One region of the Nocardioides panaciterrulae genome, then DNA from elsewhere that is predicted to be linked to it. Evidence: riboswitches for the same ligand, from Rfam matches in the RefSeq annotation. Region 1 holds a riboswitch; each other region holds the start of a gene.
What was found. A riboswitch is a leader RNA that binds a small molecule or an ion and turns the genes downstream of it on or off. The one in region 1 is predicted to bind cyclic di-AMP.

Region 2: another riboswitch for cyclic di-AMP. It lies ahead of BJZ21_RS19435 (C40 family peptidase); the one in region 1 lies ahead of BJZ21_RS20635 (C40 family peptidase).
Region 3: another riboswitch for cyclic di-AMP. It lies ahead of BJZ21_RS12005 (C40 family peptidase); the one in region 1 lies ahead of BJZ21_RS20635 (C40 family peptidase).
Region 4: another riboswitch for cyclic di-AMP. It lies ahead of BJZ21_RS15405 (transglycosylase family protein); the one in region 1 lies ahead of BJZ21_RS20635 (C40 family peptidase).

Annotation. Positions count from the first base shown of each region.
Region 1 covers NZ_JACCBG010000001.1:2,954,613-2,961,836, forward strand. Annotated here, with positions in the region: gene BJZ21_RS14075 (YqgE/AlgH family protein) at 1-389, opposite strand, end outside; gene BJZ21_RS14080 (hypothetical protein) at 468-998, opposite strand; gene BJZ21_RS14085 (TetR/AcrR family transcriptional regulator) at 1,135-1,815, shown strand; gene BJZ21_RS14090 (DUF3048 domain-containing protein) at 1,852-2,871, opposite strand; gene BJZ21_RS20635 (C40 family peptidase) at 2,997-3,575, opposite strand; cyclic di-AMP (ydaO/yuaA leader) riboswitch at 3,594-3,736, opposite strand; gene BJZ21_RS14100 (IS110 family RNA-guided transposase) at 4,064-5,122, shown strand; gene BJZ21_RS14105 (SDR family NAD(P)-dependent oxidoreductase) at 5,417-6,184, opposite strand; gene BJZ21_RS14110 (hypothetical protein) at 6,256-7,224, opposite strand, start outside.
Region 2 covers NZ_JACCBG010000001.1:4,074,698-4,081,921, forward strand. Annotated here, with positions in the region: gene BJZ21_RS19415 (lyase family protein) at 1-1,038, opposite strand, end outside; gene pcaG (protocatechuate 3,4-dioxygenase subunit alpha) at 1,043-1,624, opposite strand; gene pcaH (protocatechuate 3,4-dioxygenase subunit beta) at 1,621-2,424, opposite strand; gene BJZ21_RS19430 (IclR family transcriptional regulator domain-containing protein) at 2,495-3,241, shown strand; gene BJZ21_RS19435 (C40 family peptidase) at 3,275-3,796, opposite strand; cyclic di-AMP (ydaO/yuaA leader) riboswitch at 3,798-3,951, opposite strand; gene BJZ21_RS19440 (response regulator) at 4,128-4,826, opposite strand; gene BJZ21_RS19445 (hypothetical protein) at 4,859-5,224, opposite strand; gene BJZ21_RS19450 (response regulator) at 5,362-5,820, shown strand; gene BJZ21_RS19455 (sensor histidine kinase) at 5,858-7,224, shown strand, end outside.
Region 3 covers NZ_JACCBG010000001.1:2,530,609-2,537,832, reverse strand. Annotated here, with positions in the region: gene BJZ21_RS12025 (Lrp/AsnC ligand binding domain-containing protein) at 1-90, opposite strand, end outside; gene BJZ21_RS12020 (DEDD exonuclease domain-containing protein) at 113-1,894, opposite strand; gene BJZ21_RS21770 (NYN domain-containing protein) at 2,000-3,304, shown strand; gene BJZ21_RS12010 (hypothetical protein) at 3,396-3,602, shown strand; cyclic di-AMP (ydaO/yuaA leader) riboswitch at 3,762-3,910, shown strand; gene BJZ21_RS12005 (C40 family peptidase) at 3,972-4,955, shown strand; gene BJZ21_RS12000 (hypothetical protein) at 4,993-6,201, shown strand; gene BJZ21_RS11995 (M48 family metalloprotease) at 6,198-7,224, shown strand, end outside.
Region 4 covers NZ_JACCBG010000001.1:3,236,503-3,243,726, forward strand. Annotated here, with positions in the region: gene BJZ21_RS15380 (isoprenylcysteine carboxyl methyltransferase family protein) at 1-277, shown strand, start outside; gene BJZ21_RS15385 (FAD-dependent monooxygenase) at 270-1,292, shown strand; gene idi (isopentenyl-diphosphate Delta-isomerase) at 1,325-1,927, shown strand; gene BJZ21_RS15395 (UbiA family prenyltransferase) at 1,924-2,712, shown strand; gene BJZ21_RS15400 (hypothetical protein) at 2,887-3,366, shown strand; gene BJZ21_RS15405 (transglycosylase family protein) at 3,582-3,920, opposite strand; cyclic di-AMP (ydaO/yuaA leader) riboswitch at 3,923-4,076, opposite strand; gene BJZ21_RS15410 (alpha/beta fold hydrolase) at 4,315-5,109, shown strand; gene BJZ21_RS15415 (phosphatase PAP2 family protein) at 5,157-5,753, opposite strand; gene BJZ21_RS15420 (TetR/AcrR family transcriptional regulator C-terminal domain-containing protein) at 5,919-6,554, shown strand; gene BJZ21_RS15425 (ABC transporter ATP-binding protein) at 6,686-7,224, shown strand, end outside.

The sequences.
Region 1 (7,224 bases):
GCCCCCCACCCGGCGTACCCCGCGAAGATCCGCACGCCCGCCAGGCTGCCGTCGATCAGCTCCACGGGCGTGTCGAGGTCGACCAGGCCGAGATGCCCGGCGACCTCGCGGAAGCCGACCGGCACGTCATCGGGGGCGCTGAGCACGCCGACGGCGAGCGCACCCTCGGTGCTGACCGGGCCGCCGTGGAAGAGCACCTCCGGCTCGGCGACCACCTCGCCCCAGCCCTCGAGGACGTCGGAGACCAGCACTGGAGAGGGCCGGTTGAGCACCACGCCGAGCGCCCCGTCCTCGTCGGCGTCGAGCAGCAGGATCACGGTGTGGGCGAAGTTGGGGTCGAGCAGGGCAGGCGTCGCCACGAGCAGCACGCCCGCCTCCACCTCGATCACGGTTCCATCATCGCGCGCCCGGCCCGTGTTGGCATCACCCCGGTGGAGGGCTCGCCGAGGTGCGCAGACGGGCGGGGCTCAGGCCGCGAGCGCGGCCCGGAGCCGGCTGAGCAGGCCCGGGGCCGGGTCGGCGCGGTGGCCGGTCACCGGTCCCCGCGGGTACGACGCCCGGGCCGCCTCCTCGATCCGCTCCCCCACCCGGACCGCGGCCGCGTCCGCGCTGCTGGCGCGGCCGGCCATCGAGGCGAGCAGGACCCGCTCCTTGCGCGCGGACCTGGCCAGCATCTCGGCCATGGCGGCGTCGACGGGCTCGGCGCGGTAGTGGTCGATCACCGCCCGCAGCCCGGGCAGCTCGCGGGCGGTCGTCCGCCACGCGGCGACCACGCCGCGCTCGAGGTCCATCGGCTGCTCCATCAGCTCGCGCTCGATGCGACCCGCCAGGCGGGCGTGCCAGCGCAGCTGCAGCGCCGCGAGCAGCGCCGTCTCGTCCCCGAAGGTCTCGGCCACTCCGTCGAGGTCCATCGGGAGCAGTCCGTCCCGGCGCTGGTCGACGGTGGCGAGGACGGCGCGGAGGATCTCTCCGCGCCGGTGGAAGGACTTCCAGGTCATGGGGGCTCCTTGCTTCGAGCTCGTGCATACCGACGGTATGTACATACCCACGGTACGGAGACATACTCCCGGTATTCAACCTGGTCGGCGGTGACGTCACTCACCCCGGCGCCCGGGCGGTATCTAGACTGCGCGGATGACGAAGTCCTCGGTCTCCCGGCTGGTGCCCAAGGTCCCGCACGTGCCCGGGGCGAGCCGGCGGCAGGAGTACTCCGCCTCCACCAAGCGCGCGCTGGTCGACGTGGCCGAGGAGCTGTTCACCACCAACGGCTACGCCGCGACCTCGCTGGACGCGGTCGTCGCGGGCGCCCGGGTGACCAAGGGCGCGCTCTACCACCACTTCAGCGGCAAGCAGGCGCTGTTCGAGGCCGTCTTCGAGCGCACCGAGGCCGACGCGTCCCGCACCATCCAGGAGTCGCTGCGCGGCCACCGGGACCCGTGGGAGAAGGCGCGCGCCGGGCTGCGGGCCTTCCTCGGCGTCGTGCAGGAGCCGCGCTACCGCCGGATCGTGATCCAGGAGGGGCCCTCGGTGCTCGGCTACGAGCGCTACCGCGAGCAGGAGGAGCGCTCGACCTTCGCCAACGTCCTCGACATCGTCGAGGGAGTCCTGAGCGCGAGCACCTGGGACCTCGACGACGCGATGGTGCAGACCTTCGCCCGGATCTTCTTCGGGGCGATGTCCTCGGCGGGCGAGTCGGTCTCCAGCGCCGACGACCCCGTGGCCGCGGCCGCGCGGGTCGAGACCGCGATCGGGGTGATCCTCGCCGGGTTCCGCGAGCTGGTGGACCACGGCGCCGCGCTGCCCACCAGCCCCTGACCACGGGGTCCCTACGACGGGGTCACGGCAACGGGGTCACTTCTTGAAGGTGACGTTCCCGCCCTGCGCGGGGACCAGCTCGATCCAGGTGTGCCCGGCCGGGACGGTGAGCTTGCCGCCCTTGGTCGAGAGCTGCAGCGGGCTGTCCAGCTTGTCCTTCGACCAGGTGCCGCGAACCATCCGGCCGCCGTGGAAGAGCATCGCGGCGCCCTTGCCGACGAGCTTGGTCTCGGGGACGTGGTTGCCGGCCGGGTCGAGGTAGCCCGCGTCGCCCTCCTGGACCCGCAGCACCAGCACGGTGTCGGCCGGGAACTCGTCGCCGTCCGCGGCGTAGGTGTTCTCGTTGATGTAGCCGCCTCCGCGGTAGACCCAGTCGGTGGTGTGCCCGCCGGAGAACTGCGCGGCCATGGTCTTGGCGGCGACGCCCTTGGGCAGGTCCTTCTCGTCGCCCCAGGGCAGGTAGTCGGCGGGCCGCTTGTCGCCCTGCTTGATCGTGGAGGCGACCTCGCTCAGGTTCGCGAAGAGGTTGTACGGCGCTGGCCGGCTGTTGTCACGCGCGAACCCCTTGGTGCCCTCGCCGAAGAAGCGGATGCCCGCGTTCTTGATCAGCGCGATCGTCCGCGGCGCGGCGCCACTGGTGACGACGTCGGCGTCCACCGGAGAGACGATGCCGACGTCGCTGGCGCGCATCGAACGGACCGGCCCCACGGTGCCGGGGATCTGCGAGTAGTAGAACGCCGCCAGCCGGGTCAGGCCGCCCTCGACGAGCTCCTCGACGACCATGTCGGCCTTGCCGAGGCCGATCTGCGGGGCGCTGGACGCGGTGTTGTCCATCTTCGCCACCAGCACCGGGTGGTCCTGCGAGGCGCTCTGGTCGCCGGAGACCGGCAACCCGGTCAGCGGCCAGGTGGCGTCCAGCGTGGCGCCGCCGGCGACCTTCTGCGCGGCGGGCGAGGAGCTCTCGGAGGACGGGCTCCCGTCGTCACCGCCTCCACAGCCGGCGAGCAGCAGGCTCGCGCTGACCAGGACGGCGAGGGGCAGGGGGGCACGGCGCACGGGGCGAGCTCCGTTTCGTGTGAGTGATCCAGTCGACTTCCAGTCTGCCGCGCGGGCGCGCCCCCCGGAGGAGGCGCGCCCGCGGCGGACGGCAGACCGGCTGGAAGGTAGCAGCCGCTCCCGGCTCAGCGGCCCCGCAGGGTGCCCGCGAACCAGCTGTTGGTCCAGGGGACGGCCCGCTGCACGCGCTCGCCGGGGCGCGGCGCTTGCAGCATCACGGCGTGCCCGTTCGCCCAGTGCAGGAAGATCGCGACGTGGTAGACGCCACTTCCGTTGCTGAAGAACAAGAAGTCCCCGCTCTTCATCTGGCTGCGCGGGATGTGCCGCGCGACGCCGGACTGCTCGGCCGCGGTCCGCGGCACGGAGAGGCCGGCGTGGCGGTAGCTGTAGTAGACCAGCCCGGAGCAGTCGAAGGCGTGCGGGCCGGCGGCGCCCCACTTGTACGGCGCACCCACGTGCTGCAGCGCGATGTTGCGGGCGTGCAGGATCTTGGTGGGCTGGCCGGCGGCGTGGTGCGACGCGTGCTGGCTGTGGTGATGCGCGTGATGCGCGTGGTGGTGGCCATGGTGGCGGTGGTGGTGGCCGTGGTGGTGGCTCGCTGCGTTGGCCGCGGGGGCGGTGGCTGCGTCGGTGGTGACCGCGGCGGTGAGCACGCTGGCGAGGATGGCGGGCAGCGCGAGGAGGGCGCGCAGGCGTACGGACATGGTCGGGCCTTTCCCACGCCTGTGAGGTGAGCTGTCGGGTTGGAGGTGGAAAGGTCCTCCGCCGGGCCTGCCCGAGAAAGTCGGCGCCGGCTTCACCCCGAGCCGCACCTGGGTGCGGCATCGAACTGTGGGTCCCCCACTCCTGCCCTGGTGCGATCAGGGGGTCGAGGGCCGGGCGGGCAGGACTCGGCGTACCCGGCCTCGGTCGCGAATGGCGACGAGGCAAACTAGGCAGAAGCGGAGCCGCGGGAAAAGCGCCGCTCCCCCGTCTGGGGGACGAAAGTCCCGATCAGGGGGACTTCCGTCCCCCACATGGGGGTCGGACGGGGGCCGACCGGGTGGTCAGACGCTATGACGTGACCGCCTCGGGGTGAGGGGGTTGCAGGCCGGGGCCTCTCACATGCATGTACGTGGGTTGTCGGGCAGGAGCGGCCTGCTCGACCTATCCACAGGCATAGGAGGCCCCGGTGTTCACTGAGCGTACGAGTGTGGGACTGGATGTGCACGCCCGATCAATCTCTGCTGCGGCGATCGACACCACGACCGGAGAGTTCTTCAAGGAGCGGCTGGTCCCGTCCAACGAGGTCGTCATTGACTGGCTGCGGGGACTGCCGGGTCCGGTGGCGGTGGCCTACGAGGCCGGTCCAACTGGTTTCGGATTGGTCCGTGCCCTAGACGCAGTTGGGATCCGCTGCCAGGTCGCGGCGCCCTCGAAGCTGAACCGACCCGCCGGTGAGCGGGTCAAGACCGATGCCCGCGACGCGGTGCTGCTGGCGCGGTTGCTGCGCAACGATGACCTGACCCCGATCCGGATCCCGACCGTGACCGAGGAGGCCGCCCGCGATCTGGTCCGGGCCCGCGAGGATGTCCGTGGCGACCTGATGCGGGCCCGGCACCGGGTCTCGAAGCTGCTCCTGCGACACGGTCACGTCTACTACGGCGGCGCGGCCTGGACCGGCAAACACCACGCCTGGCTGCACCGGATCCGGTTCGACCTGGCCGGCACTCAGGCCGCCTACGAAGCCGAGCTCGAAGCCGTCGAGTTCGCCCTGACTCGCCGCGACCGGCTCGACAAGGCGATCGCCGCGATGGCCGCTGACAGTGAGTTCGCCGCGGTGACCAGACGTCTGTGCTGCCTGCGCGGGATCTCGACCCTGACCGGGTTCGCGCTCGCTGTCGAGCTCGGCGACTGGCACCGGTTCACCGGCTCGAGCATCGGCACCTATCTCGGGCTCGTGCCCTCCGAGCAGTCCTCGGGCGGCTCACGCCGACTTGGTGCGATCACCAAGACCGGCAACAGCCACGCCCGGCGACTCCTGATCGAAGCAGCCTGGCACCACAAGCCCCGCTATGTCGTCGGCGCCGTCCTACGCTCGCGCTGGGAGCAGGCCCCCGAAGCCGCCCGGATCCGCGCCCACACCGGCAACCAACGCCTCCACGACCGGTGGACCGGCTACGCCCGCCGCCACAAGAAGCACACCGTCGCCAACACCGCCATCGCTCGCGAGCTCGCTGGCTGGTGTTGGTCTTTGGCCACCTTGGACTAGGCCCGACCCCCCATGACCTTGGCCGGTCGACGAACCTGACGAAGCAGCGCGAGGAGACCACCCGCGATTCGGCTGTGAGCCACGAGCCACGCTCGTGACGCTCGACCTCAGACCCGCGGAACGCTCCTGCCGAACATCGTCCTGCGGTAACCAACCCGCGCATATCAGCATTGACCGCGCGTCGTACACGAACACGCTGCGACAGGTGACCTGACCGGACCAAGACGAGGCGCCGCCGACACAACCAGTGCCGAACGGCGCCTCACCATGCCCTTGACAGCCAGGGCCTACATATCAGCCGAGCTTGGCGCCGCCGTCCACGTAGAGCGTCTGGCCGGTGATGTAGGAGGCCTCGTCGCTGCACAGGAACGCCGCGGCGGCGGCGATGTCCTCAGGTGCGCCGACCCGCTTGACCGGGTTCGCCTCGGCGTTGAGGCGGCGGAACTCCTCGACGTCCATCTTCAGCCGGGCGGCGGTGGCGTCGGTCATCTCGGTGGCGATGAAGCCGGGGGCGATCGCGTTGGCGTTGATGCCGAACGGGCCGAGCTCGAGGCCCAGGGTGCGGGTGAAGCCCTGGATCCCCATCTTGGCGGCCGAGTAGTTGGCCTGACCGCGGTTGCCGAGCGCGGAGACGCTGGAGAGGTTGAGGATCTTGCCGTACTTCTGCGCCACGAAGACCTTCTGCGCCGCCCGGGTCATCAGGAAGGCGCCCCGCAGGTGCACGTTCATGACCAGGTCCCAGTCCTCCTCGGTCATCTTGAACAGCAGGTTGTCGCGGGTGATGCCGGCGTTGTTGACCAGCACGTGCAGGCCGCCGAGCTCCTCGACCACGCGCGCCACGGCGGCGTCCGCGGAGCCGGCGTCGCTGACGTCACAGCCGACGCCGACGGCCTTCGCACCCTCGACCAGCGGCAGCCGCCCGGCGGCCTCGGCCGCGGCGGACTCGTCGAGGTCGATGACGGCGACCGAGGCACCCTCCTCGGCGAACCGGCTGGCGGTCCCGAACCCGATGCCGCGGGCGGCTCCGGTGACCAGTGCGACACGTCCGTCGTAACGACCCATGGGTGCTCCTCGTCCGGTGAGCGGCCGGCTCTCGGTGGCCGAGCCTGCCCGCACACCCTAGGGGGTCGTGATCAGTACGACGAGGCGGGCCGCTCGCCGTAGGCGAGCACCCGGCCGAAGTCGGCGTGCCGCCCCAGCCTCACGATCGGCTGCTCCTCGTGGCTGGCCGGGTCGAAGCGGGCCAGCACCGCGCGCGGCGTCGCGCCGTCGCAGCTGGCCGCGTGCTCGATGACCAGCCGGTCGTCCTCGGCACCGATGAGCAGCACGTTGCCGACCGCGTGCGGCACCCGCACCTCGGCCACCGAGCCGTCGTCTCGCTGGCGGGCGAGGAAGAGGTAGCCGCAGGGGCCGGACGCCTGCAGATAGAGGCCACTGGCCACCCGGCGGGCGTCGAGGTCGCCGAGGTCGGCGCTGTCGCGTCCGTGCGGACGGGTCAACGCGGTGACCGACCCGGTGGTCAGGTCGACCAGCGAGAGGGTGAGGGTCGAGCGGTGCGCACACTGCACCTCCACCGTCGAGGTGTCCCACCAGCGCACCGGCGTGCAGTGGGCGCCGGTCGCGATCCGCTTCTGCAGCTCGCCGTTGCGGTCGAGCACGCGCAGGCCGTGGCCCCGCCAGCTCGTCGTACCCGTGACCAGGGACAGGTGGTCCGGCGAGGGCAGCACCGGCCCGTCCACCCGGGCCGCCAGCCTGGTCCGCTGCCCGTCCTGCGGCAGCCGCCACAGCGGCGCGCCGCGGTCCCCGCCCTTGCTGTAGCCGGTGAGCAGCAGGCCGCCGTCGCCGTCGAGCAGTGCCGAGGCGACCGAGTCGCCGAGCGACACGTTGCGCACGACGCGGGTGCCGACGTCGACGACCAGGGCGTGCTGGGACTTCAGGCCGGGGTTGGTCACCAGCAGCGCGGTGCGGCCGTCGGCGGACCAGTCGGCGATCAGGAACGCGCCCCTCCCGTGCGGCCCGAGGTCCCGCGCGTAGACGCCGGTGCGCTCCCCCGCCGGGCTGACCAGCTCCAGGCGCTGACGTCGCGCCTCGAGCTCGCCGTA
Region 2 (7,224 bases), 1.1 Mb from region 1:
CGCCACGACGGTACGCCGGGCCAGGTCGCGCAGCGTGGCCCACTCCGCGTGCCAGCCGCCGTCGGCCCGCTCGTCGACGGACTCGGCCGCGGCCAGGTGCAGCGTCGCCCCGAGCTGCGGCGTGGTGAGCGCGGCCCGGCGTACCAGCGTCGAGAGCACCGGGTTGGCCTTGTGCGGCATCGTCGAGGAGCCGCCGCCGGTGCCCTCGGAGAGCTCCCCGAGCTCGGGGCGCGACAGCGTCAGCACGTCGTTGGCGAGCCGGCCCCAGGCGTCGGTGCAGCCGACCAGCGCGTCGCCGACCCGGGTGATCGGGGTCCGGGTGGTGTGCCACGGGTCGGCGGCCGCGAGCCCCAGCCGGGCGGCCACGTCGGCGGCCAGCGCGGCCGCGACGCCCTCCGGCTCGGGGAGGTCCGCGGCGAGCTCCACCCAGGCGGCGCGGGTGCCGGCGGCGCCGCCGAGCTGGACCGGCCAGCGCAGCGCCGCCAGCGCCTCGTCGGCGTCGAGGACCCCCGAGAGCCAGCCGGCCGCCTTCAGCCCGAACGTGAACGGCACCGCGTGCTGGGTCAGCGTCCGCCCGGCCATCACGGTCCCGGTGTGCTCGTCGGCGAGCTCGGCGAGTCGGGCCACCTGCGCGGTGAGCTGGCCGCGCACCTCGGCGACCGCATCGCGGGTGCAGAGCAGCAGCGCGGTGTCCAGCACGTCCTGGCTGGTCAGCCCGCGATGCAGCCAGCGGGCCGTGTCGGCGTCGCGGGCCTCGGCCCGCTCCCGGAGCAGCGCGACCAGGCCGATGACCGGGTTACCGCCGGCCTCCGCCCCCGAGGCCAGCGGCGCGACGTCGTCCGGCCCGACCAGCGCGCCGAGGCCGTGCGGCCGGTCCAGACCGGCCGCGGCCGCGGGCGGCGCGACGCCGGCCGCGACGAGGGCCGCCAGCCACGCGCCCTCGACGCGCACCATCGCCTCGAGCAGCGCGGGCGAGCCCATCAGCCCGCCGGCGCGCTCGTCCCCGGGCCAGAACAGGTCGGGCAGATGATCGCTCACCCGGTCAGTGTCGCGGATAGGCGAGGAAGACCGTCTCGTCCGCACCCTGCAGCCGGACGTCGAACGCGAACCCGTGCTCGTCCGGGCGCGTCACCAGGGTGCCCCGTCGCGCCGGCGCCACCGAGGACAGCAGCGGGTCGGCGTCCAGCACGGACGGCTCCCCGGGCAGGTAGGCCCGGGTGAAGAGCCGGTTCAGCAGCCCGCGGGCGAACACCGTGAGCGCGAAGTACGGCGCGGCCCCGTCCGAGGCCGCGCCCGGGCGCAGCGTGGTGAACGAGAACCGGCCCTCGTTGTCGGTCGCGCAGCGGCCCCACCCGGTGAACGTGTAGCCGTCGCGGCGCAGCGAGCCGGTCGCGCGCGGCACCCGGCCGGCCGGGTCGGCCTGCCACAGCTCGAGCAACGCGTCCGGCACCGGGTCGCCGGCGCCGTCGAGCACCCGGCCGTGCAGCCGGACCGCGTCGGGGTGCGAGGCGGGCACGAGCAGGTGGTCGCCGGCGTACGGCAGCGCGAAGCCGTAGAACGGCCCGACCGTCTGGCCGGGGGTGGCCGCCCTGCTCACGGCGGAGTCTCCGGGGGTGCGGCTCATGCCTCGACCTCTTCCTCCATCAGGGTGCGGTGGCTGCCGGTCAGGACGATGTCCCAGCGATAGCCGGTGCACCACTCGTGCTGCGTCACGTCGTGGTCGTAGGTCGCCACCAGCCGGGCCCGGGCCGCGGGGTCGACGACGGCCTGGAAGATCGGGTCGAGCGCGAACAGCGGGTCGCCCGGGAAGTACATCTGGGTCACCATCCGCTGGGTGAACTCCCGGCCGAACAGCGAGAAGTGGATGTGCGCCGGCCGCCAGGCGTTGCGGTGGTTCTTCCACGGGTAGGGGCCGGGCTTGATCGTCGTGAACCGGTAGCCGCCGTCGCCGTCGGTCAGGCAGCGCCCGACGCCGGTGAAGTTCGGGTCGATCGCGGCGGGGTGCTGGTCGCGCTTGTGGATGTAGCGCCCGCCCGCGTTGGCCTGCCAGATCTCGACGAGCTGGTGGCGCACCGGCCGGCCCTCGCCGTCCAGCACCCGGCCGGTCACGACCATCCGCTCGCCGACCGGCTCGCCGCGGCGCTGGATCGTCAGGTCGGCCTCGAGCGGGTCGACGTCGGCCTGGCCGAAGACCGGCGACCACAGCTCGATGCCCTCGGGGTCGGCGTGGTGGAGGTCCTTGGTCGGGTGGCGCAGCACGCTGGAGCGGTACGGCGGGTAGTCGAGCCGCGGCTGGGTCTCGACGCCGTCCGTCGGCCCGCCGTCGCGCCCGCCCTCGTAGGCCTTGGCGATCTGCTGGATCTCCTCGGTGACCTCGGCCTGGGTCGTGGCGGCCGCGTCGGAGGAGGCACGGTTGTCGGTCACGTCGCAGACCGTACGGGTCGCAAGGCCCGGCAACCGAGCCCCAAGTTCCGTCCAGTGGAAGACTGGGCGGGTGGCCGGCAACAGTGGCAGTCCCGGCGCCAGCGTGACCTCGCGGGCGCTGGCGCTGCTCGGCGCCTTCGACGAGCGGCATCGCCGGCTCACGCTCAGCCAGCTGGCCGGTCGGGCCGGGCTGCCGGTCGCGACCGCGCATCGGCTGGTCGCCGAGCTGGTCGCCTGGGGGGCGCTGGCGCGGACCGGCTCCGGGGAGTACGTCGTGGGCCGGCGGCTGTGGGACCTCGGGCTGCTGGCGCCGGTGCAGACCGGCCTGCGCCAGGTGGCCTCGCCGTTCCTCCACGACCTCTACGGCACCACCCTGGCCACCGTGCACCTGGCCGTGCGGGACCGGGTCGAGGTGCTCTACCTGGACCGGCTGTCCGGCCACGCCTCGGTGCCGGTGGTGAGCCGGATCGGCTCGCGGCTGCCGCTGCACGCGACCGGCGTCGGCAAGGTGCTGCTCGCCCACGCCCCGGCGCCGGTGCAGGAGCAGGCGCTGGCCCGGCTGACCCGGGTCACGCCGTACACCGTGACCCAGCCCGGGCTCCTGCGCCGCCAGCTGGCCCGGGTGCTGCGCGAGGGCTATGCCACCACGGTGGAGGAGATGAGCCTGGGCGCCTGCTCGGTCGCGGTGCCGATCCGGCAGGACGAGGAGGTGGTCGCCGCGCTCGGGATCGTGGTGCCCAGCCTGAAGAAGGACCGGCCCCGGCTGGTCGCCGCGCTGCAGGTGGCCGCCCAGGGCGTCGGCCGCAGCCTGGGTTGACGGACTGCGGCCGACGCCGGGCGTCGCTCCCGCTCAGCGCGGCACGGCGCCCGCGAACCAGTGGCTGGTCCAGATCCTCTCGCGGCGCACCCGGGCCCCCGAGTACGGCGCGTGCAGCACGTACTTCGCGCCGTGACGGCGTCCCGCGAAGACACCGACGTGGTAGACGCCGTGGCTGTTCCTGAAGAAGACCAGGTCGCCGCGACGGGCCTTGCTCTTCTTGATGTGGTGGGCCCACCTGGCCTGCGCCGAGGAGGTCCGCGGGATGTGCTTGAAGCCCGCCTTGCGGAAGCTGAAGTAGGTCAGCCCGGAGCAGTCGAAGCGGCTCGGGCCGGCGGCGCCGTACTTGTAGGGGTCACCCTTCTGGCGGACCGCGACGCGGGTGGCGTGGCCGACCCGGTGCGCGATCGTGCGGTGGTGGTGACTGGTGGCAGCGTGCGCGTCGGTGGTCATCGGAGCCGTGGCGAGGACACCCATGGCGAGGGCGCCGCTGGTCAGGGCCCGGGCTCCCCAGCGTGCGGAGGCGCGCAGCAGCGTCGGCATGGAGTTGGACATGCGGTTCTCCCTTCCCACGCCTGTGAGGTGAGCTGTCGGGTTCGGGCGAGGAAGGTGCCCGGCCACGGGTCGGTGGCTTCACCCCGAGCGGTCGGGGACCGCGTGGAACGCTGGTTCCCCCACTCCTGCCCGTGTGTCGACGGCGACCACAGGGTCACCGCACGGACCGGCGCCACGGGCGGGCAGGACTCGGCGTACCCGGGGCCGGCTGTTCACTTGCAAACCCGCAGACGATAGGCAGGGGATCGCCGGGATCGCCAAATGCGCGGGCGCCCCGGGGGCCGTGACGGTCGACACGCTCGCCTCCGCCGGGCCTCGCCCCGAGGCCGGGTCAGCGGTCCGGCAGCAGCCCCTCGCGCACGGCGATCGAGAGCGCCTCGAGCTTGGAGTGCGCGCCGAGCTTGGCCGAGAGGTTCGCGACGTGGTTGCGCACCGTGTGCACGCTGACCACCAGCTGCTCGGCGATCGCGGCGTTGGTCAGCCCGCCGGCCACCAGCCCCAGCACCTCGCGTTCGCGGCCGGTGAGCGCCTCGTGGGGCGGCCGGCCGTCGCGCTGCAGCCGGGGCAGCAGCCGGGCCAGCAGCTCCGGGGAGATCACCGCCTCTCCGGAGGCCGCGGCACGCACCGCGGCGGTCACCTCGGCCAGGCTGCGGGTCTTGGACAGGAAGCCGGCCGCGCCGGCCTCGATCGCGGCCACCAGCACGTGGTCGGCCGAGCTGGCGGTGAGCACCACGACCCGCAGCCCGCTGCGCAGCGCGAGCAGCTCCCCGATCGCGGCGACCCCGTCCCCGTCCGGCAGCCGGTGGTCGAGCAGCACCACGTCGGGAGCGGCGGTGCGGATCAGTGCCCGCGCCCGCTCCAGCGTGGCCGCGACGCCCACGCTGAGCAGGTCGGGCTCCTGGTCCAGCACCGCGGCCAGGCTGCTGGCCAGCACGTCGTGGTCGTCGACGACCAGCACCCGGATCGGCGCGGCGGCGGGCCCACCGCCGTCGACCGCGTCACCCACGGCACCGTTCACGGGGCCGCTCACGGGGTCGCTCGTCGGGTGGGTCACGGGGTCGCTCACCAGCGGTCCGCGCCGAGCTCGCGGTCTACGACGGCCGGCGCCGGACGGTTGACCAGCACGTCGTGCACGGCCGTGCGCGACTCACTGCTGCCGGTGAGCACCAGGGCGCCGCGGGCGGCGTTGGACTCGCGGTCCAGGGCGGCCCGCATGGCCGCGTCGTCCGCCCAGAACACCGTCGCGTGGATCGAGCCGTCCTCGCGGTCCACCAGGACCGTGCACCCGCGGAACCCCGGCAGGCACTCGATCGAGGGCAGCAGCGCGTCGAGCATCTCGTCCAGCGACTCCCGCGTGGGGTGGCTCTCGGGCGTGAAGGTCCAGGTCCGCGCCACCAGCGACGCCGCCGGATCGTCGTGCCCCGTCACGCGTGCTCCCCCTCACCGGCGGCCGCCTGCTCGACCGCTGCTAGTGCGAAGGTACTAGACGGACTGGTGCGCGCGGCCGCTCCCGTCCCGTCCGGTCCCGGTGATGATGGCGGGGACGGAGAAGGGGGGCAGGCCCCATGCGCGCGATCCGCGTCGTCGTCGCCGACGACGACCCCGTCTTCACCGACGCCCTGGTCGACGTGCTCGCGGCCGATCCCCGGTTCGACGTCGTCGGCGCGGCCGGCACCGGCGCGCAGCTGCTCGCCCTGGTCGCCGAGACGGCGCCGGACCTGGCCCTGGTCGACGTCCGGATGCCCGGCGGCGGCCCCACGGCCGTCCGGGCGCTCACCACCGGGGACGGTCACCGTCCGCTGGTGGTCGCCGTCTCGGCCCAGCACGGCACCACGGCGATCCTCGCCATGCTGCGCGCCGGCGCGGTCGGCTTCCTCGCCAAGGGCAGCCTCGGCGACCGGCTGCCCGACCTGGTCGCCCGCGCCGCGGCCGGCGAGGTGGTGCTCGCCGCCCCCGGCGCGACCGAGGCGCTGCGCCGGCTGGTGGCGTTGTCGCCCCTCGCCCCCGCGCCCGTCGTACTGTGAGCAGCGTCCGGGGACCCAGGAACCACGGGAGCGACCGATGTCCGCCGCGCTGCCACGCCAGGTGCCGCCCGAGGCGATGCGCGCGCTGCTCGACGGGGCACCCGACGCGGTCCTCGGCGTCGACGAGGCCGGCCTCGTCGACTACGCCAATGCCAGCGCCCTCCGGCTGCTGGGTCGCCGCGCGGATGAGCTGGTCGGCCTCCCCCTGGACACGCTGCTGGCCGACGAGGCCGGCGTCCCGCTCGGGACCGCCGGGCTGGAGGCGGCCACCACGGCCGGCCGGCCCGGCAGCCCGGCCGGGACCGCCGCGGCCACGCTCCGGCGCGGCGCGGAGGTCGTGCACGTGGAGGTCCGGCTGACCCTCCTGGCGACCACCACCGGCCCGTGGTGGCTGGTCTCGGCCACCGACGTCACCGAGCGGGTCCGCGGTGAGCAGCGGGTCCGGGCCGCCAACCGCGCCTACCTCGCCCTGGCGCGGGTCAACGAGGCGATCATCCGGGCCCCCGACGTGGCGGACCTGTTCCCGGAGGTGTGCCGCACCGCGGTCGAGGAGAGCGGCTTCCTCGGCGCCTGGATCGCCTGCCGGGGCAAGGGCTGGACCGTGCGCACCCTGGCCCGCGCCGGCGCGATCGACGAGTACGTCGAGGGCCTGCAGGTCACCACCGACCCCGACCAGCCGACCGGCCAGGGGCCCACGGCCCTGGCGCTGCGCGAAGGCGTGACCTCGTTCCACGACGACTACCTGCACGACCCGCAGCTGGCCCCCTGGCACCGGCACGCCGCCCGGTTCGGCGTCCGCGGGCTGGCCACGCTGCCGCTGCGCCGCGACGGGCGCACGATGGCGGCGTTCACGCTCTGGTCGGCGCACCCGCAGGTCTTCGACGACCGGATGCGCGCGCTGCTCGTGCAGGTCGCCGACAACGTCTCCTACGCCCTCGAGGTGCTCGACGCCCGGACCCGGCTCGTGCGCTCGGCGCTGCAGCGCAGCCAGCTCCTGCAGCGGCTGGTGGTCGCCCAGGAGGAGGAGCGGGCCCGGATCGCGGCCGACGTGCACGACGACTCCGTCCAGTCGCTGGCCGCGATGGACCTCCGGCTCGGGCTGCTGCTGCGCCGGGTGCGCCAGGACGCACCCGACCTCGAGCCCACCGTCACCCAGCTGCAGGCGCTGAACGCCTCGGTGACCGCCGGGCTGCGGCACCTGCTCTTCGACCTCGAGCCGGTGCCGCCCGGCTCCGACCTGGCCGAGCTGCTCCGCGACGCCGCGGCCCACGCGCTGGACGGCACCGCCACCCGGTTCTCGGTCGAGGTCGCCGACGGGGCCGCCGATGGCGACGGGGCCGGCGACGGCGACGGCGACGGCGACGGGGCCGGGGCCGGGGCCGCGGGGCTCGGCGACGAGGTGGT
Region 3 (7,224 bases), 420 kb from region 1:
CTCGCTGATGCCGTCGAGGGCGGCGATCGCCTCGGCGACCTCGGGGATGCGGGCGACGTCGGCCTTGACGAAGACGATGGCGGTGATCACGACCACAGGCTAGGACATCGGGTCACCGCGCGGGCCGGTGCACGGGGGTCAGCCCGCGCCGATCCTCGAACGGCACCAGGGAGAGCCGCGACTGGTTGACCGCGTCGTGGATCGCCAGGTGCCGGGTGGCGCCGGCGACGGGGCAGGTCCACTCGCCGTCGACCTCGACCAGGCGGATGCCCGGCGACTCCAGCCAGCGCAGGATCTTCTCGGTCTCCTCGGCGCTCGCCGCCGGCACCGGCCCGGGGGCCGCCCGGACCGTCTCGGCGGAGGCGCGCAGCTCCGCGACGTACTGGTGGGCGTCGGCCCCGGGCGGGATGGTGCCGGCCGCGGCGAGCCGGCCGTGCCGCACCACGTGGACCGACCAGCGGCCGTCGTCCTCGCGCCGGGCGGCGACGACCTCGGGGCACCGGGTGAGCGCGGAGAGCCGCTGGGTGCGCGCCGCGGCCCGCACGAACGCCGCCAGCCGGTCGCGGTGCGCACCGGCCTCCTCGAAGCGCTCGTCGGCGGCGAGCGTGGCCATCCGCGCGTTGATGGCCGTCACGACCTCGTCGGGGCGTCGCAGCAGGGAGTCGCGCAGCTGGCGCACGACCGCGGCGTACGTCGTCTCGTCGACGCTGCCGTCGCAGGGGGAGAGGCACCGGCCCATCTCGGCCAGCACGCACGGCGACCGGGAGGGCTCCCGCGACAGCCGCTCGGAGCACTGCCGCACGGGGAAGGTGTCGTGCAGGGCCGCGAGGCACTTCTCCGCGGACTTCTTGGAGGAGAACGGGCCGAGGTAGTCGGCCTGGTCGTCCAGCACGCGCCGGACCAGCGACAGCCGGGGCCACGGCTCGCGGGTCAGCTTGAGGAAGTGCACCTTCTCCGGGTAGCGCGAGCGGCGGTTGTACTTCGGCTTGTGCTCGGCGATGAGGCGCAGCTCGCGGACCTCGGCCTCGAGCGCGGTCGCGCACTCCAGGCCGTCGACCGCCGAGGCCAGGCCGACCATCTCGCCCATCCGCGAGCGGGTCTCCGAGGCGGTGAAGTAGGACCGGACCCGGGTGCGCAGGTCACGGGAGGTGCCGACGTAGAGCACCCGCGACCGGTCGTCGCGGAAGAGGTAGACGCCCGGCGCGTGGGGGAGCCCCTCGGCCAGGTGACGCTTGCGACGCTGCGCGGTGGTGACCCGGGAGGAGAAGGTCTGCAGCTCCTCGAGGGTGTGCACGCCGAGCGCGCCGAGCCGCTCCATCAGCCCGTGCAGGACGTCCACGGTCGCCCTGGCGTCGGAGAGCGCCCGGTGGTTGGGCGTGGTCGAGGCGTTGAAGACCCGGGCGAGCGAGGAGAGCTTGCAGTTGGGCGCGTCGTCGCGGGTGATCACGCGGCGCGCCAGCCGGGCGGTGTCGAGCACCTCGAAGCGCGGCCAGGGGCGTCCCTGCTGCTCGGCGAAGTGCTTGAGGAAGCCCACGTCGAACGGCGCGTTGTGCGCGACCAGCACGCAGCCGGCCGCGAACTCGAGCAGCGCGGGCAGCGCGGTCTCGATCGAGGGTGCGTCGGCCACCATCGTGTTGCTGATGCCGGTGAGCACGGCGATGAAGGCCGGGATCTCGGTGTGCGGGTTCACCAGGGTCTGGAACTCGCCGAGGACCTCGCCGCCCCGCACCTTGACCGCACCGATCTCGGTGATCATCGACCCGGCCTGGGCCGAGCCGCCGGTCGTCTCGAGGTCCACGACGCAGAACGTCGTCTCCCGCAGCGGGCGCCCCAACTCGTCGAAACTGCGTTGCGCCTCCCACTGCGAGGGCGCACCCTGAACGGCGCTGCTCATGCCCGTGACGCTAGAGCCGAGCGCCGACAACCCGGGTGTGCCGCGCGGACTAGGGTGCAAGTGAGAGCACGAACACCCGTGCCGCACCCGACCCATGGAGCCCTCGTGACCGCCGTGTCCCAGCCCCCGCTCGCCCTCGGCGAGCTGCCCGACGCCGTGCGCGTGCGGGTCGTGGCGCTGACGGCCGAGGTGCTGCCCCAGGTCGTCCGGCTCCCGCCGGCGCTGCGCCGGGTGGCGGGCTTCGCGCCGCAGCGCCGGACCCGGCTCGGCGCCACCGCGATCACCGACGCCCTCGACGGCGACGAGGACCTGCGCGAGCGGATCGGCACCCAGGTCGCGGCCCGGTCGTCCCACGAGGCCGCCGCGCTGGTCGCCGGGGACGCCGAGGGCGACCCGGCCGAGGTGGCGGCGCTCGCGTGGCTGGTCCGTCCGGAGGGGTGGGAGCAGCTGGTCGCGGCCCGCACCGAGGAGATCCGCACGCGCCACGAGGCTGCCTCGAGGGACACCGGGGAGGCGGTCCGGCTGCGGGACCGGCTCGCCGAGGCCGAGCAGGCGCTGCGCGACCTGCGCCAGCGCAGCCGGGCCCAGGTCGAGGAGTACAAGGCCGAGAACGCCTCGCTGCGCCGCAAGCTGGGCGAGTCCCGCGCCGCCGAGCGGGCCACGCGGGAGGCCGCCGCCGGCTACGAGCACGAGGCCGAGCAGGCCCGGACCCGGGCCGCCGCCCAGGCGGCCGTGCAGGACAAGGAGCTGCGGCGGCTGCGCGAGCGGATCGACCAGCTCGAGGCCGAGGTCGTCGCCGGCAGGCGCGCCGCGAGGTCCGAGCGCGACGAGGTGACGCTGCGGGCGCGGCTGTTGCTGGACACGGTCATCGACGCCGCCTCGGGGCTGCGGCGCGAGCTCGCGCTGCCGAGCGTCGACGGCGCGCCGGGCGACCGCCTCGAGGCGGGGCTGGCCCGCGCGGCCGGCGAGCGGGCGGGTGGGTCCGTGTCGGCGCCCTCGGCCAACTCCTCCAGGCTGGAGCGGGTCCTGGCGCTCCCGCGGGCCCGCCTGGTCGTCGACGGCTACAACGTGAGCAAGACCGCCTGGCCGACCGCCCCGCTCGAGGCCCAGCGCGGCCGCCTGGTGGCCGGCCTCGCGCCGCTCGTCGCCCGGCTGGGCGTGGAGACCACGGTGGTGTTCGACGCGGCCGCCGCCACGGCACGCACCGCCGCGCCGGCCCCGCGCGGCGTGAAGGTCGTCTTCAGCCCGGAGGGGGTGATCGCCGACGACGTGATCCGTGACCTCGTCGCCGCGGAGCCGGCGGGCCGGGTGGTCGTGGTCGTCAGCAGCGACCAGCAGGTGGCCTCGGACGTGGCCCGGGCCGGGGCCCGGCCCTTCGCGTCGGGCGCGCTGGTCGAGCTGCTCAGCTGAGCCCCGATCCGGGCCGGTCCGGTGCTCGCGACACGCCGTACGGCGCCCTGTCGGCCCCGGGGTGTCGGTGGTCGCTGCGAGGGTCCCGGACATGACGACGAGAATCGACTGCGACAGCTGCGCCGTGCGCGGGCTGGCCTGCCACGACTGCGTGGTGACCGTGCTGCTCGGGCCCCCGCCCGAGCTGACCTTCGACGACGACGAGCGCCGGGCCCTCGACGTGCTGGCCGGCTCCGGGCTCGTGCCGCCGCTGCGGATGGTCCAGCCCCTGGACGGGACCCACATCGAGTCCGCGTGACAGACGTGGTCTGTGTGACCTGTGGGGTCGGAGGTCTCGGAGTGACGGGAAAAGTCCCCGACATGCAGGGGGCGGTTTGTTGCAGGGGTGTCCGGACCACTAATCTGTGGCGCTCAGGTGCCCGTGAACGTGGATCAGACCGGATCCGCGCGGGCGCCGCGCTTAGTCCCGGACCTGCTCGGAGGCCCGGGAGCCGGGGAACCAACCCACCTGGGGTGAATCACCCGCAAGGCGATGGCACGGGGGCCGTCGAGGAGCGGGTGTAGGGCGAGTCGTGCCCGAACCCGTCAGCTCACCCGGTAGGCGTACGACACGCAAGGGAGACCGCCCGCTCACATGAACGGTCGGAAGCGAATCACCGCACGCCCCGTGGGCGCCGCGCTGTCCGGACTGGCCCTCGCCGCGGTCGTGGGGATCATCCCCGCCACCTCTGCCCAGGCGCAGCCCAACAAGCCCAGCATCGACAACGTCCAGGCCCGGGTCGACACCCTCTACCACCAGGCCGAGCAGGCCTCGGAGCGGTACAACGACGCCAAGCTCCAGCTGCAGGACATCCGCAAGGACCTGGCCTCGCTGAAGTCCGACCAGAAGCGCCAGGACGATCGGCTCTCGGCCGTCCAGCAGCAGGTCCAGGACTCCGTCGTACGCCAGTACGAGGGCCAGAGCATCGGCGCGGTCGGCCAGGTCGTCGTCTCCAAGGACCCGAGCCAGTTCCTGGCCCAGCTCTCGACCATGTCGGCGTTCAACGACCTGCAGGGCCAGCTCTTCGAGGACTACTCGACGCAGGTGAGGGCCCTGCAGATCCGCAGCTCCGCGACGCAGAAGCGGGCCGCGCAGCTCGCCGACGTCGAGCACCAGCTCGCCCAGGAGAAGTCGACCGTCGACGAGAAGCTCGCCGAGGCGCGTTCGCTGCTCGGCAAGCTCAAGGCCCAGCAGCGCGAGCGGATGGTCTCCCGCAGCAGCACCGTGCGCACCCCGGTCGCCACGACCTCCGTCCCCGCCTCCGGACGGGCGGGTGCCGCGGTCAGCTTCGCGATGGCGCAGGTCGGTGAGGCCTACGTCTACGGCGCCGCCGGGCCGAGCGCCTGGGACTGCTCGGGCCTGACCATGGTGGCGTGGGCGCAGGCCGGCGTCTCGCTGCCGCACTCCTCCAGCGCCCAGTACAGCTCGGGCCCGCATGTCTCGGAGAGCGAGCTGCAGCCGGGCGACCTGGTCTTCTACTACCAGCCGATCAGCCACGTCGGCATGTACATCGGCAACGGCATGATCGTGAACGCCGAGAACCCCAGCGTCGGTGTGAAGGTGACCAGCCTGCACTCCATGCCGTACGTCGGTGCGGTCCGTCCTGGCTGATCCCGCTCGCGCGAAGGCCGGTCGCCCACGCTGGTGGGTGGCCGGCCTTTCGCTGTCCGTGCTGGTCGTGGTCGGCCTGGTGGCCTGGGCCGTGCTCGACCGGCAGCCCTACGTGGCGCAACCGAGCCGGCACGAGGCGGCCCGGGCGCAGCCGGCGGCCGCCGCGGACGCCCTCCACCGGCTGGAGCGAGCAGTGGACCGCGGGCACCCCGCGGCGGCGCGCGCGCTCGCCCCGACGGGCGACCAGGCCGCCGCCCGGCTGCTGGGCGGCGTCGTCGCCAACGCCCGCCGGCTGCACGTCGAGGACTTCACGCTGCGCTACGTCGACGAGGAGGGCGGCGTCGCCCCGGGCGGCGGCTGGTCGGCCTCGGTGGCGGCCACCTGGCGGTTCGCCGGATTCGATCGCACGCCCGCGCACGCGGAGACCACCGTGCGGTTCGTGGCGCACGGACCGGAGGTGACGATCGCCGGCGTCGGTGGCGGCGACCACCGCACGCCGCTGTGGCTCAGCGGCCCCGTCCAGGTGCGCCGCAGCCCGGCCACCCTCGTGCTCGTGGCCGGTCCCGCCGGCGAGGCCGACGCCTACGCCCGCCGGGCCCGCACCGCGCTCACGGTCGTGCGCCGCGTGCTGCCCCGGTGGCGGTCCGGGCTCGTGGTCGAGGTGCCGGCCTCCGCGCAGGCGCTGGACCGCACGCTCGACGCGGACCCCGGGCAGTACGCCAACATCGCCGCCGTCACCGCCACGGTCGACGGCTCGACCCGGACCGACGCCCCCGTCCACGTCTTCGTGAACCCGGCGGTGTTCGGTGAGCTGCGGCCGCAGGGGGCCCAGGTGGTGATGAGCCACGAGGCCGTGCACGTGGCCACCGGCGCCGCCACCAGCGCCATGCCGCTCTGGCTGGTCGAGGGGTTCGCCGACTACGTCGCGCTGCGCGACGTCGACCTGCCGCTGCGGACCACCGCCGGTGGCATCATCCGCCAGGTGCGCCGCCACGGCCCACCCGAGCACCTCCCGGGCGCCGCCGAGTTCGACACGACCACGACGCACCTGGGCGCGACCTACGAGAGCGCCTGGCTCGCCTGCCGCCTGGTCGCCCGGACCGCGGGGCAGGCGGCGCTGGTCCGGCTCTACGACGACGTCCGGGCGGGCGACCCGCTCGGTCGGGCGCTGCGTGCCGACACCGGCCTGACGACCGCGGACCTCACCCACCGGTGGCGGACCCTGCTGTCAGACTTGGCGTCGTGACCGCCACCGCCACGAGGACCTCGCTGGTCGTCCTCCTCGTAGGAGTGGTGCTGATGGTCGGCCTCGCCGCCTGGCTGGTGCCGTGGCACCCGGTGCCGGGCGGCACCCCGCCGCCGGCGCCCGCCGACTCCGTGTTCAGCGCCGCGCAGGTCCGCGAGGCCGAGGCGTTCTCGCGCTGGGCCCGGGTCTGGAGCTGGAGCTCCCTGGCGGTCGGGCTGCTGGTGGCCTGTTGGCTCGGCTTCAGCCGGTACGGCGCCGCGCTCGTCGCGCGGCTGCCCGGCCCGTGGTGGCTGCAGGCCGTGCTGGCCGTCGCCGCGCTCGCGGTGATCGGCCGGGTGATCACGCTCCCGTTCGCCGTGCTGCTGCGCCGACTGGTCCGCGAGCACGGGCTGAGCCACCAGTCCTGGACCGGCTTCGCGGCCGACATGGCCCGCAGCGAGGCGGTCGCGATCGTCACCACCTCGATCGGCGTGGTGGTCCTGCTCGCCTGTGCCCGGCGTTGGCCCACGGCCTGGCCGGCGGTCGCCGGCGGCCTGCTCGCGGCGCTGGTGCTGCTCGGGTCGTTCGTCTACCCGGTGGTCGTCGAGCCGCTCTTCAACGACTTCACGCCGCTGCCGGTGGGCGAGCTGCGCAGCGAGATCCTGCACCTCGCGGCGGTCGAGCACGTGCGCGTCGACGACGTGCTGGTGGCCGACGCCTCCCGGCGCACGACCACGCTGAACGCCTACGTCTCGGGCTTCGGCAGCACCCGCCGGGTCGTGGTGTACGACAACCTGGTCAACGACCTGCCGCCGCGCGAGGCGCTCTCGGTGGTGGCCCACGAGCTCGCCCACGCCCGCCACCAGGACCCGCTGATCGGCGCGCTGATCGGCGCCGCGGGGTCACTGGCGGCGGTGGGGCTGCTCGGCCTGCTGGTCTCGGCGGGACCGTGGCGCCGCGACGTCGGCGACCCCCGGGTGGTGCCGCTGCTGCTCGCCCTGGTCGCGGTCGGCACGCTGCTCGCCAGCCCGGGGGTGAACCTGG
Region 4 (7,224 bases), 280 kb from region 1:
CATCGCCACGCTCGGCCGGCGTTGGAACACCCGCGTCATCGTGGTGCCCGGCCTGCCACCGGTCACCGGCGGCCCGTACCGGCTGCTGCGCCACCCCAACTACGTCGCCGTGATCGCGGAGGGGATCGCGCTGCCCCTGGTGCACGCGGCCTGGCTGACCGCGCTGGGCTTCACGCTGGCCAACGCCGCGCTGCTCGCCGTCCGGATCCGGGTCGAGGACGCGGCGCTGGCCACCCTCCCCGCGAGCGCGGGGGCCGGGAGCGGCGGCCGTGCGTGACCTGCTGGTGGCCGGCGGCGGGCCGGTGGGCCTGGCCACCGCGCTGCACGCCCGGCGCGCGGGGCTCGATGTGGCCGTCGTCGAACCCCGCTCGGGCGCCCTCGACAAGGCCTGCGGCGAGGGCCTGATGCCCGGCGCGCTCGCCGCGCTGGCCGACCTGGGCGTGGACCCGGCCGGCTGGCCGCTGACCGGGATCCGCTACCTCGACGCCGGGCACGTCGCCGAGGCGCCGTTCCGCCGCGGCCCGGGGCGCGGCGTACGCCGGACCACCCTGCACACGGCGCTCGTCGCGGCCGCGGCGGAGGCCGGGATCGAGACCGCCCACCGGGCGGTGCGCGCGGTCGAGGACCGCGGCGACCACCTGCTCGTCGACGGCGAGCCCACCCGCTACCTCGTCGCCGCCGACGGGCTGCACTCCCCCGTGCGCCGGCTGCTCGGCCTCGACCGGCCGGTGCCCGGCCGGCGGCGCTACGGCCAGCGCGGCCACCTGGCCACCGCGCCGTGGACCTCGATGGTCGAGGTGCACTGGTCCGCGGTCGGCGAGGCCTACGTGACCCCGGTCGCCGCGGACCTGGTCGGCGTGGCCGTGCTCAGCGACGTCCGCCGGCCGGTCGCGGACCTGCTCCCCCACTTCGGCCGACTCGCCGACCGGCTGGCGGGCGCGGACCTGACCGCCGTGCGTGGCGCCGGCCCGCTGCGGCAGCGGGCGCGCCGCCGGGTGGCCGGGCGGGTGCTGCTGGTCGGCGACGCCGGCGGCTACGTCGACGCGCTCACCGGCGAGGGTCTCGCGCTGGGGTTCGCCCAGGCCCGGGCGGCGGTGGCGGCGATCGCCGCCGGCCGGCCGGGGGGCTACGAGCCGGTCGCGCGCCGGCTCGGCCGGCGCCACGAGCTGCTCACCCACACGCTGCTGCGGGCGACCCGGCGCCCCGTCGTACGCCGCCGGCTGGTGCCGCTGGCCGCGGCGGCCCCGGCGATCTTCGGCGCCGCGGTCGACCAGCTCGCGAGGCCGGCGTGAGCGCCGGGATGGGCCCCGGGATGAGCCCAGGGGTGAGCCCAGGGCCGGACGCCGGGGACGGCGTGGAGCTGGTGGTGCTGCTCGACGAGGGCGGCCGCGCGATCGGCAGCACGGCCAAGGCCGGGGTGCACCACGCCGACACCCCGCTGCACCTGGCCTTCTCCTGCTACCTCTTCGACGACCGGGGCCGGCTGCTGCTGACCCGGCGGGCGCTGCACAAGCCGACCTGGCCGGGCGCGTGGACCAACAGCGTCTGCGGCCATCCGGCCCCGGGCGAGGACGTCCACAACGCCGTACGACGGCGGGTGCTGGCCGAGGTCGGCGCGCGGGCCGAGGGGGTCCGGCTGCTGCTGCCGCGGTTCCGCTACCGCGCGGTGATGGCCAACGGCGTGGTCGAGAACGAGATGTGCCCGGTGCTGGTCGCGACCACCGCCGACCCGCTCGCCCCCGACCCCGAGGAGGTCGCCGAGGCTCGCTGGACCGACTGGGGCGCCTTCCGCGCGGGCGTCCTGGACGGCAGCCGCGAGGTCAGCCCGTGGTGCCGCGACCAGGTGCGGCAGCTGCCCGCGGACCCGCTGGCGGCCGGCGCCCAGCCGGTCTCGGCGCTGCCGCCGGCGCTGCGGGACCTGCGGTGACCGCGCTGCTCCGGGCCGCGCACGCCGGCCCGGCGCTGGCGGTGGTGCTGCTGGCCGGGCTGCTGGCCGTGGCCGACGGCCTGGGCCCCGCCCGGATCGCGCTCGTGGTCGCGGCGGTGCTCGCCGGCCAGCTCTCGATCGGCTGGTCCAACGACCTCATCGACGAGGCCCGGGACCGGGCGGTGGCGCGCACCGACAAGCCGCTGGCGGCCGGTGAGGTCTCGACCCGGACGGTGCGGGTCGCCTGCGCGGTCGCGGTGGTCGCGGTCGTGCCGCTCTCGCTGGCCTGCGGGTGGGCGGCCGGGCTGGTGCACCTGGTCTGCGTCGGCTCGGGCTGGCTCTACAACGCCGGGCTCAAGGCCACGGCGTGGTCGTGGGCGCCGTACGCCGTCGCCTTCGGCGCCCTGGTCGTCTTCGTCTCGCTCGCCGACGCCCCGCCGGCGCTGCCGCCGTGGTGGATGCCGCTGGCCGGGGCGCTGCTGGGCGTGGGCGCGCACCTGCTCAACGTGCTCCCCGACCTCGACGACGACGCAGCCACCGGAGTTCGCGGGCTGCCGCACCGGATCGGCGCGCGGCGGTTGCCCGCCGTCGCCACCGGGGTGCTCGTCGCCGGCACGATCGTGGTCGCGCTCGGGGCCGGCCTCGGCCGGCCCTCGTCGCTCGTCGCGCTGGCCGTGGTCGCGGCGCTCGCCGTGCTGGCGCTGACCCGGGGCGGGCGCGGCCCGTTCCTCGCCGCGATCGGCATCGCGCTCACCGACGTGGTGCTGCTGCTGGCCGCCGGGTGAGCGGGGCCGCGCGGCGGAATCGGTGGCTCACCCACCGCCGGGCCGCCCCGCCCGTGCCGACCGGGCGGACCGGCCTCTCGCGCCGCGCACGCCTCACCCGCCCGGGGTGAGGCGCGGCCGGCGTACGTCGGGCACCGTGGAGCGGTCCGCACCGACCCGACGGAGGGCTGCGCCGTGACCACGAAGAGCGACTTCGACCCCGAGGAGTGGGCGCGCATCGTCCGCGCCCCGATGGTGGCCGGGCTGGCGATCACGCTGGCCGACCCCGGCGGCCCGATCGAGGCCGCCAAGGAGACGATGGCGACGATGCACAGCGCCACCAGCCCGCCGAGCCGCGAGCAATTGCTCTCCGAGGTCGCGCTCGACGTGCAGGAGATGGTGCAGCACAAGCAGAACCCGCTGAAGGGCTACCGGCCGACCGGGGACCAGCCGACCGGTGACCTGGTGCTCGCCGAGCTGCGGGAGGTGCACGACATCGTCGCGGCCAAGGCCTCGCCCGAGGAGTCCGCGGCGTTCGGCGAGTGGCTGGTCGGCGCCGCTCGGGCGGCCGCCGAGGCGGCGCGCGAGGGCGGCTTCCTCGGCTTCCACGCGGTGCGGGTCAGCGAGCGCGAGCAGGCGATGATCGACCGGGTCCGGGAGACCGTGGCGGCCTGACCGGCAGCGCCGTCCGGGTCGGGCCGACCAGGTCCCGAGCCGAGCCGCCCGCCGGGCCGCCCGGCGGGCCGGATGGTCCGACGAGCGTCGGGGCGCGGGGGCCCGGTGCCACGGGTCCCCGCGCCCCGACGCGGCTCGGCGGCGCGGCTCGGCGGCGCGGGTCGGCGGGGCGGTCGAGGAGCGCCCGGCCGGCACCCGTCCGGCCGGCCGTCAGGTCAGCGGACGCCGGCCCGGCGGGAGCAGACCGGCCAGGCGCCCCAGCCCTGCCCGCGCCGGATCCGCTCGGCGACCCGGATCTGCTCGGCCTTGGTGGCCTGGCTCGGCAGCGCGGCGTACCGCCTCCCGCCGTACCCGGCCCAGGTGCTGCGGCTGATCTGCAGGCCGCCGTAGTAGCCGTTGCCGGTGTTGATGTGCCAGTTGCCGCTGGACTCGCACTGGGCGATGCGGTTCCAGGTGGCGGTGCTGGACGCGTGCGCCGGCGTCTCGACGACGGCGACGGTGGTCAGGGCCGCGAAGGCGGCGACGATCATGGACATGAGCATGCGAAAGCGCATCGGGAAACCCTCCACACGCCTTCGGGGTTAGCTGTCGGGTTCGGGCTGAGGTGTGCCCGGCCGTCCGGTCCGGAGATCGGACGGCTTCACCCCGAGGGCCGCGCGGTGCGCGACTCGAAGGTGGGTTCCCCGCTCCTGTCCCGGTGTTCAGGGGACCTCCCGGCCGGACAGGACTCGGCGTGACCGGGAGGGCATCCCGGTTGACGGGACACTGCAACCTAGAAAGATCCGCACCGCCAGCCAAGGCCGCTTCCCCCAGATGGGGCAAGCCCGCGGGACAAAGGTCCCGAGAATGGGGTAAGGCGGAGGGGACGGTGACCGCCGGCTCGCGCCTCGGCCCGCAGAGCGTCCGGCCCGCACACCGTCCGGCCCCTGCGTCTGGCACAGTCGCTCCGTGCAGACCGGACGGACCACGACGTACGACGGGGCGGAGCTCGCCTGGCAGCTCCTCGGCCCGGACACCGCGCCGCCACTGCTCCTGCTGCCCGGCCAGGCGAACTCCCACCGCTGGTGGGACGGGCTGCGCGCGGCCTTCGCCGACGCGTTCCGCACCGTCACCTTCGACTACCGCGGCACCGGGGACACCCGGGCGGACGAGACGGACGCGGCGTCGTGGACGACCTCGTCGTTCGCCGCGGACGCGGTCGCGGTGCTGGACGACCTCGGCTACGACGACGTCCTGGTCTACGGCACTTCGATGGGCGGCCGGGTGGCGCAGCGGCTGGTCGTCGAGCACCCGGCCCGGGTCCGGCGGCTGGTGCTCGCCTGCACCTCCCCCGGCGGCCCGGAGGCGGTCGAGCGCAGCGTGGAGGTGCGGCTCTCGCTGAGCCGGCGCGACCCGGACGCGGTGCGCCGGGCGCTCCTGGAGCTCATGTACACCCCGGCGTGGCTGGCCACGCACGACGGCTCGACGCTGCTCGGCGACCCGACGATGTCGGCCGCCGCCCGCCGGGGCCACCTGCGCGCCAGCGCCCGGCACGACGCCTGGGACCGGCTCCCGGAGGTCGGCGTACCGGTCCTGGTGACCCACGGCGACGCGGACCTGATGGCGCCGGTGCGCAACGCCGAGCTGCTCGCCGCCCGCGTGCCCGGCGCCGAGCTGCAGCTGGTGGCCGGTGGCCGGCACGGCTTCTTCGAGGAGTTCGCCGACCAGGTGGTGCCGCGGGTGCGCGGCTTCCTCGGCGCCTGACGGCGCAGGGCGCCCTGGGCAGCGGGGCGGCGGGCGGCGCCCCGGGGTCAGGGAGTCGGCCGGGCCGCCAGCAGCGGTCGCAGCGGGGTCCGCTCCAGGCGCACCACCAGTGCGCGCAGGACCGGCAGCAGCAGCCGGTGCCCGACCAGCACCACGACGGCGCCGACGAGCAGGCCGGCGACCACGTCGAGAGGGAAGTGCGCGCCGACGTAGACCCGGGCGAAGGCCATCAGCAGGGCGGCGGCGAGGGCCACCAGCCCGAGCCGCCGGCTCACCAGCCACACCCCGGCGGCCACCGCGCCGGCCATCACCGAGTGGTCGCTGGGGAAGGAGAAGTCGTGGCTGCGGGGCACCAGGACGAGGACGTGCGGGAGCACGGCGTACGGCCGGGCCTCGTGCACCAGCCGGCCGAGCGGCTGGTTGACCGCGATCGCCAGCAGCATGCCCAGCGGCGCCCAGAGCGCGGACGCCATCGTGACCGGGCCGCGGCCCCGGGCGAACCACCAGCCCGCCAGCAGCAGCACCGCGAACAGGACCACGCCGTACATCGCGTAGCCCCGCAGCACGCCGTGCAGCGCCGGGGTGTCGGCGCTCAGGTCGTTGACCGCCAGGAACCCCTGACGCTGGATGCCGTCCCAGGACATGCCGCCACCTCTCGTCTGCGTTGAACCGCCACAGTGCGCCGACCGGGATGAAGGAACGATGAGGACTGGTCTGCACCGGTCCGGAAGTCGCTGGCGGAAACGTTTTCGTACGCCGTAAATTCCCGACTCCGCGACCACACAGGCCGACGACGGGAGGGATGGGCAGTGCCGAAGCGCACCGGGCTGACCACGGACGCCGTCGCGCGCGCCGGCCTCGCCCTGCTCGACGCCGAGGGGGTCGAGGGCGTCACGATGCGCCGGGTCGCGGCGGAGCTGCGGGTCTCGGCGATGACCCTCTACACCTACGTCGAGGGCCACGAGGCGCTGCTCGACGAGGTGGTGCAGCTCGTGTACGCCGAGATCCCGCCGCCCGACCCGGCCGCCGAGCCCCGGACGGCCCTGCGCGAGCTGATGCGCGCCTCCCGGCGGGTGCTGCTGAGCCACCCGTACGCCGTGCCTCTGATCGCCCTGCACCCCCCGCGCACGCCCGCGGCGCTGGCCTACCTCGAGGGCGGCTACCGGGCGCTGCGGGAGGCCGGCATCCCGCCGCTGGAGGTCGCCCGGTCCTACCGGGCGCTGACCGCCTACTCGATCGGCACCGCGCTGGTCGAGCTCAGCCGCTACTTCCCCCGCCACCCGATCACCGCCGCGACCGAGCCGGACCTCGCCGCCCTGGCCGACCGCTATCCGCACGTCGCCGAGGTCGGGCCGCTGCTGGCCGGCCTCGACGACGTCGCGGAGTTCGACTACGGCCTCGACCTCACCCTCGACGGCTTCCTCGACCGGCACCGTCCGGGCTGACCGCGGGTCAGCACCACCCCTACCAGCCCTCCCGCCGCCTCCCCCGGCCGTCCGGCCGCCGTCTCGGGCCCGCTCCAGCACCGCTCCCGACAGCACCCCGACCGACCCGACTCCGCCCCGAAGGAAGACACATGACCGACATCGCCCTGGCCGCACCCGCCGCCGAGCGGTCCGCGCGACCCGCCGCTCGGGTGAGCCACGCCCGCAAGTCCTACGGCAGCGTCGGCGCCGGGGCCGACGGCGGCCCGGACGCCGTCGTGCACGCCCTCGACGACGTCACCGTGGACTTCCCGGCCGGCGCCTTCACCGCGATCATGGGGCCCTCCGGGTCCGGCAAGTCCACGCTGATGCACTGCGTGGCCGGCCTCGACACGCTGACCTCGGGCCAGGCGTTCGTCGGCGACACCGACCTGGCGAGCCTGTCGGACAAGCAGCGCACGATCCTGCGCCGCGACCGGCTCGGGTTCGTCTTCCAGGCCTTCAACCTGCTGCCCACGCTCACCGCGGAGGAGAACATCTGCCTGCCCGCGGACCTCGCCGGCCGCACCCTCGACCGCGACTGGTTCGACACGGTGGTGACCACGCTCCGGCTCGGCGACCGCCTCGGCCACCGCCCGGCCCAGCTCTCCGGCGGCCAGCAGCAGCGGGTGGCGGTCGCCCGGGCCCTGGC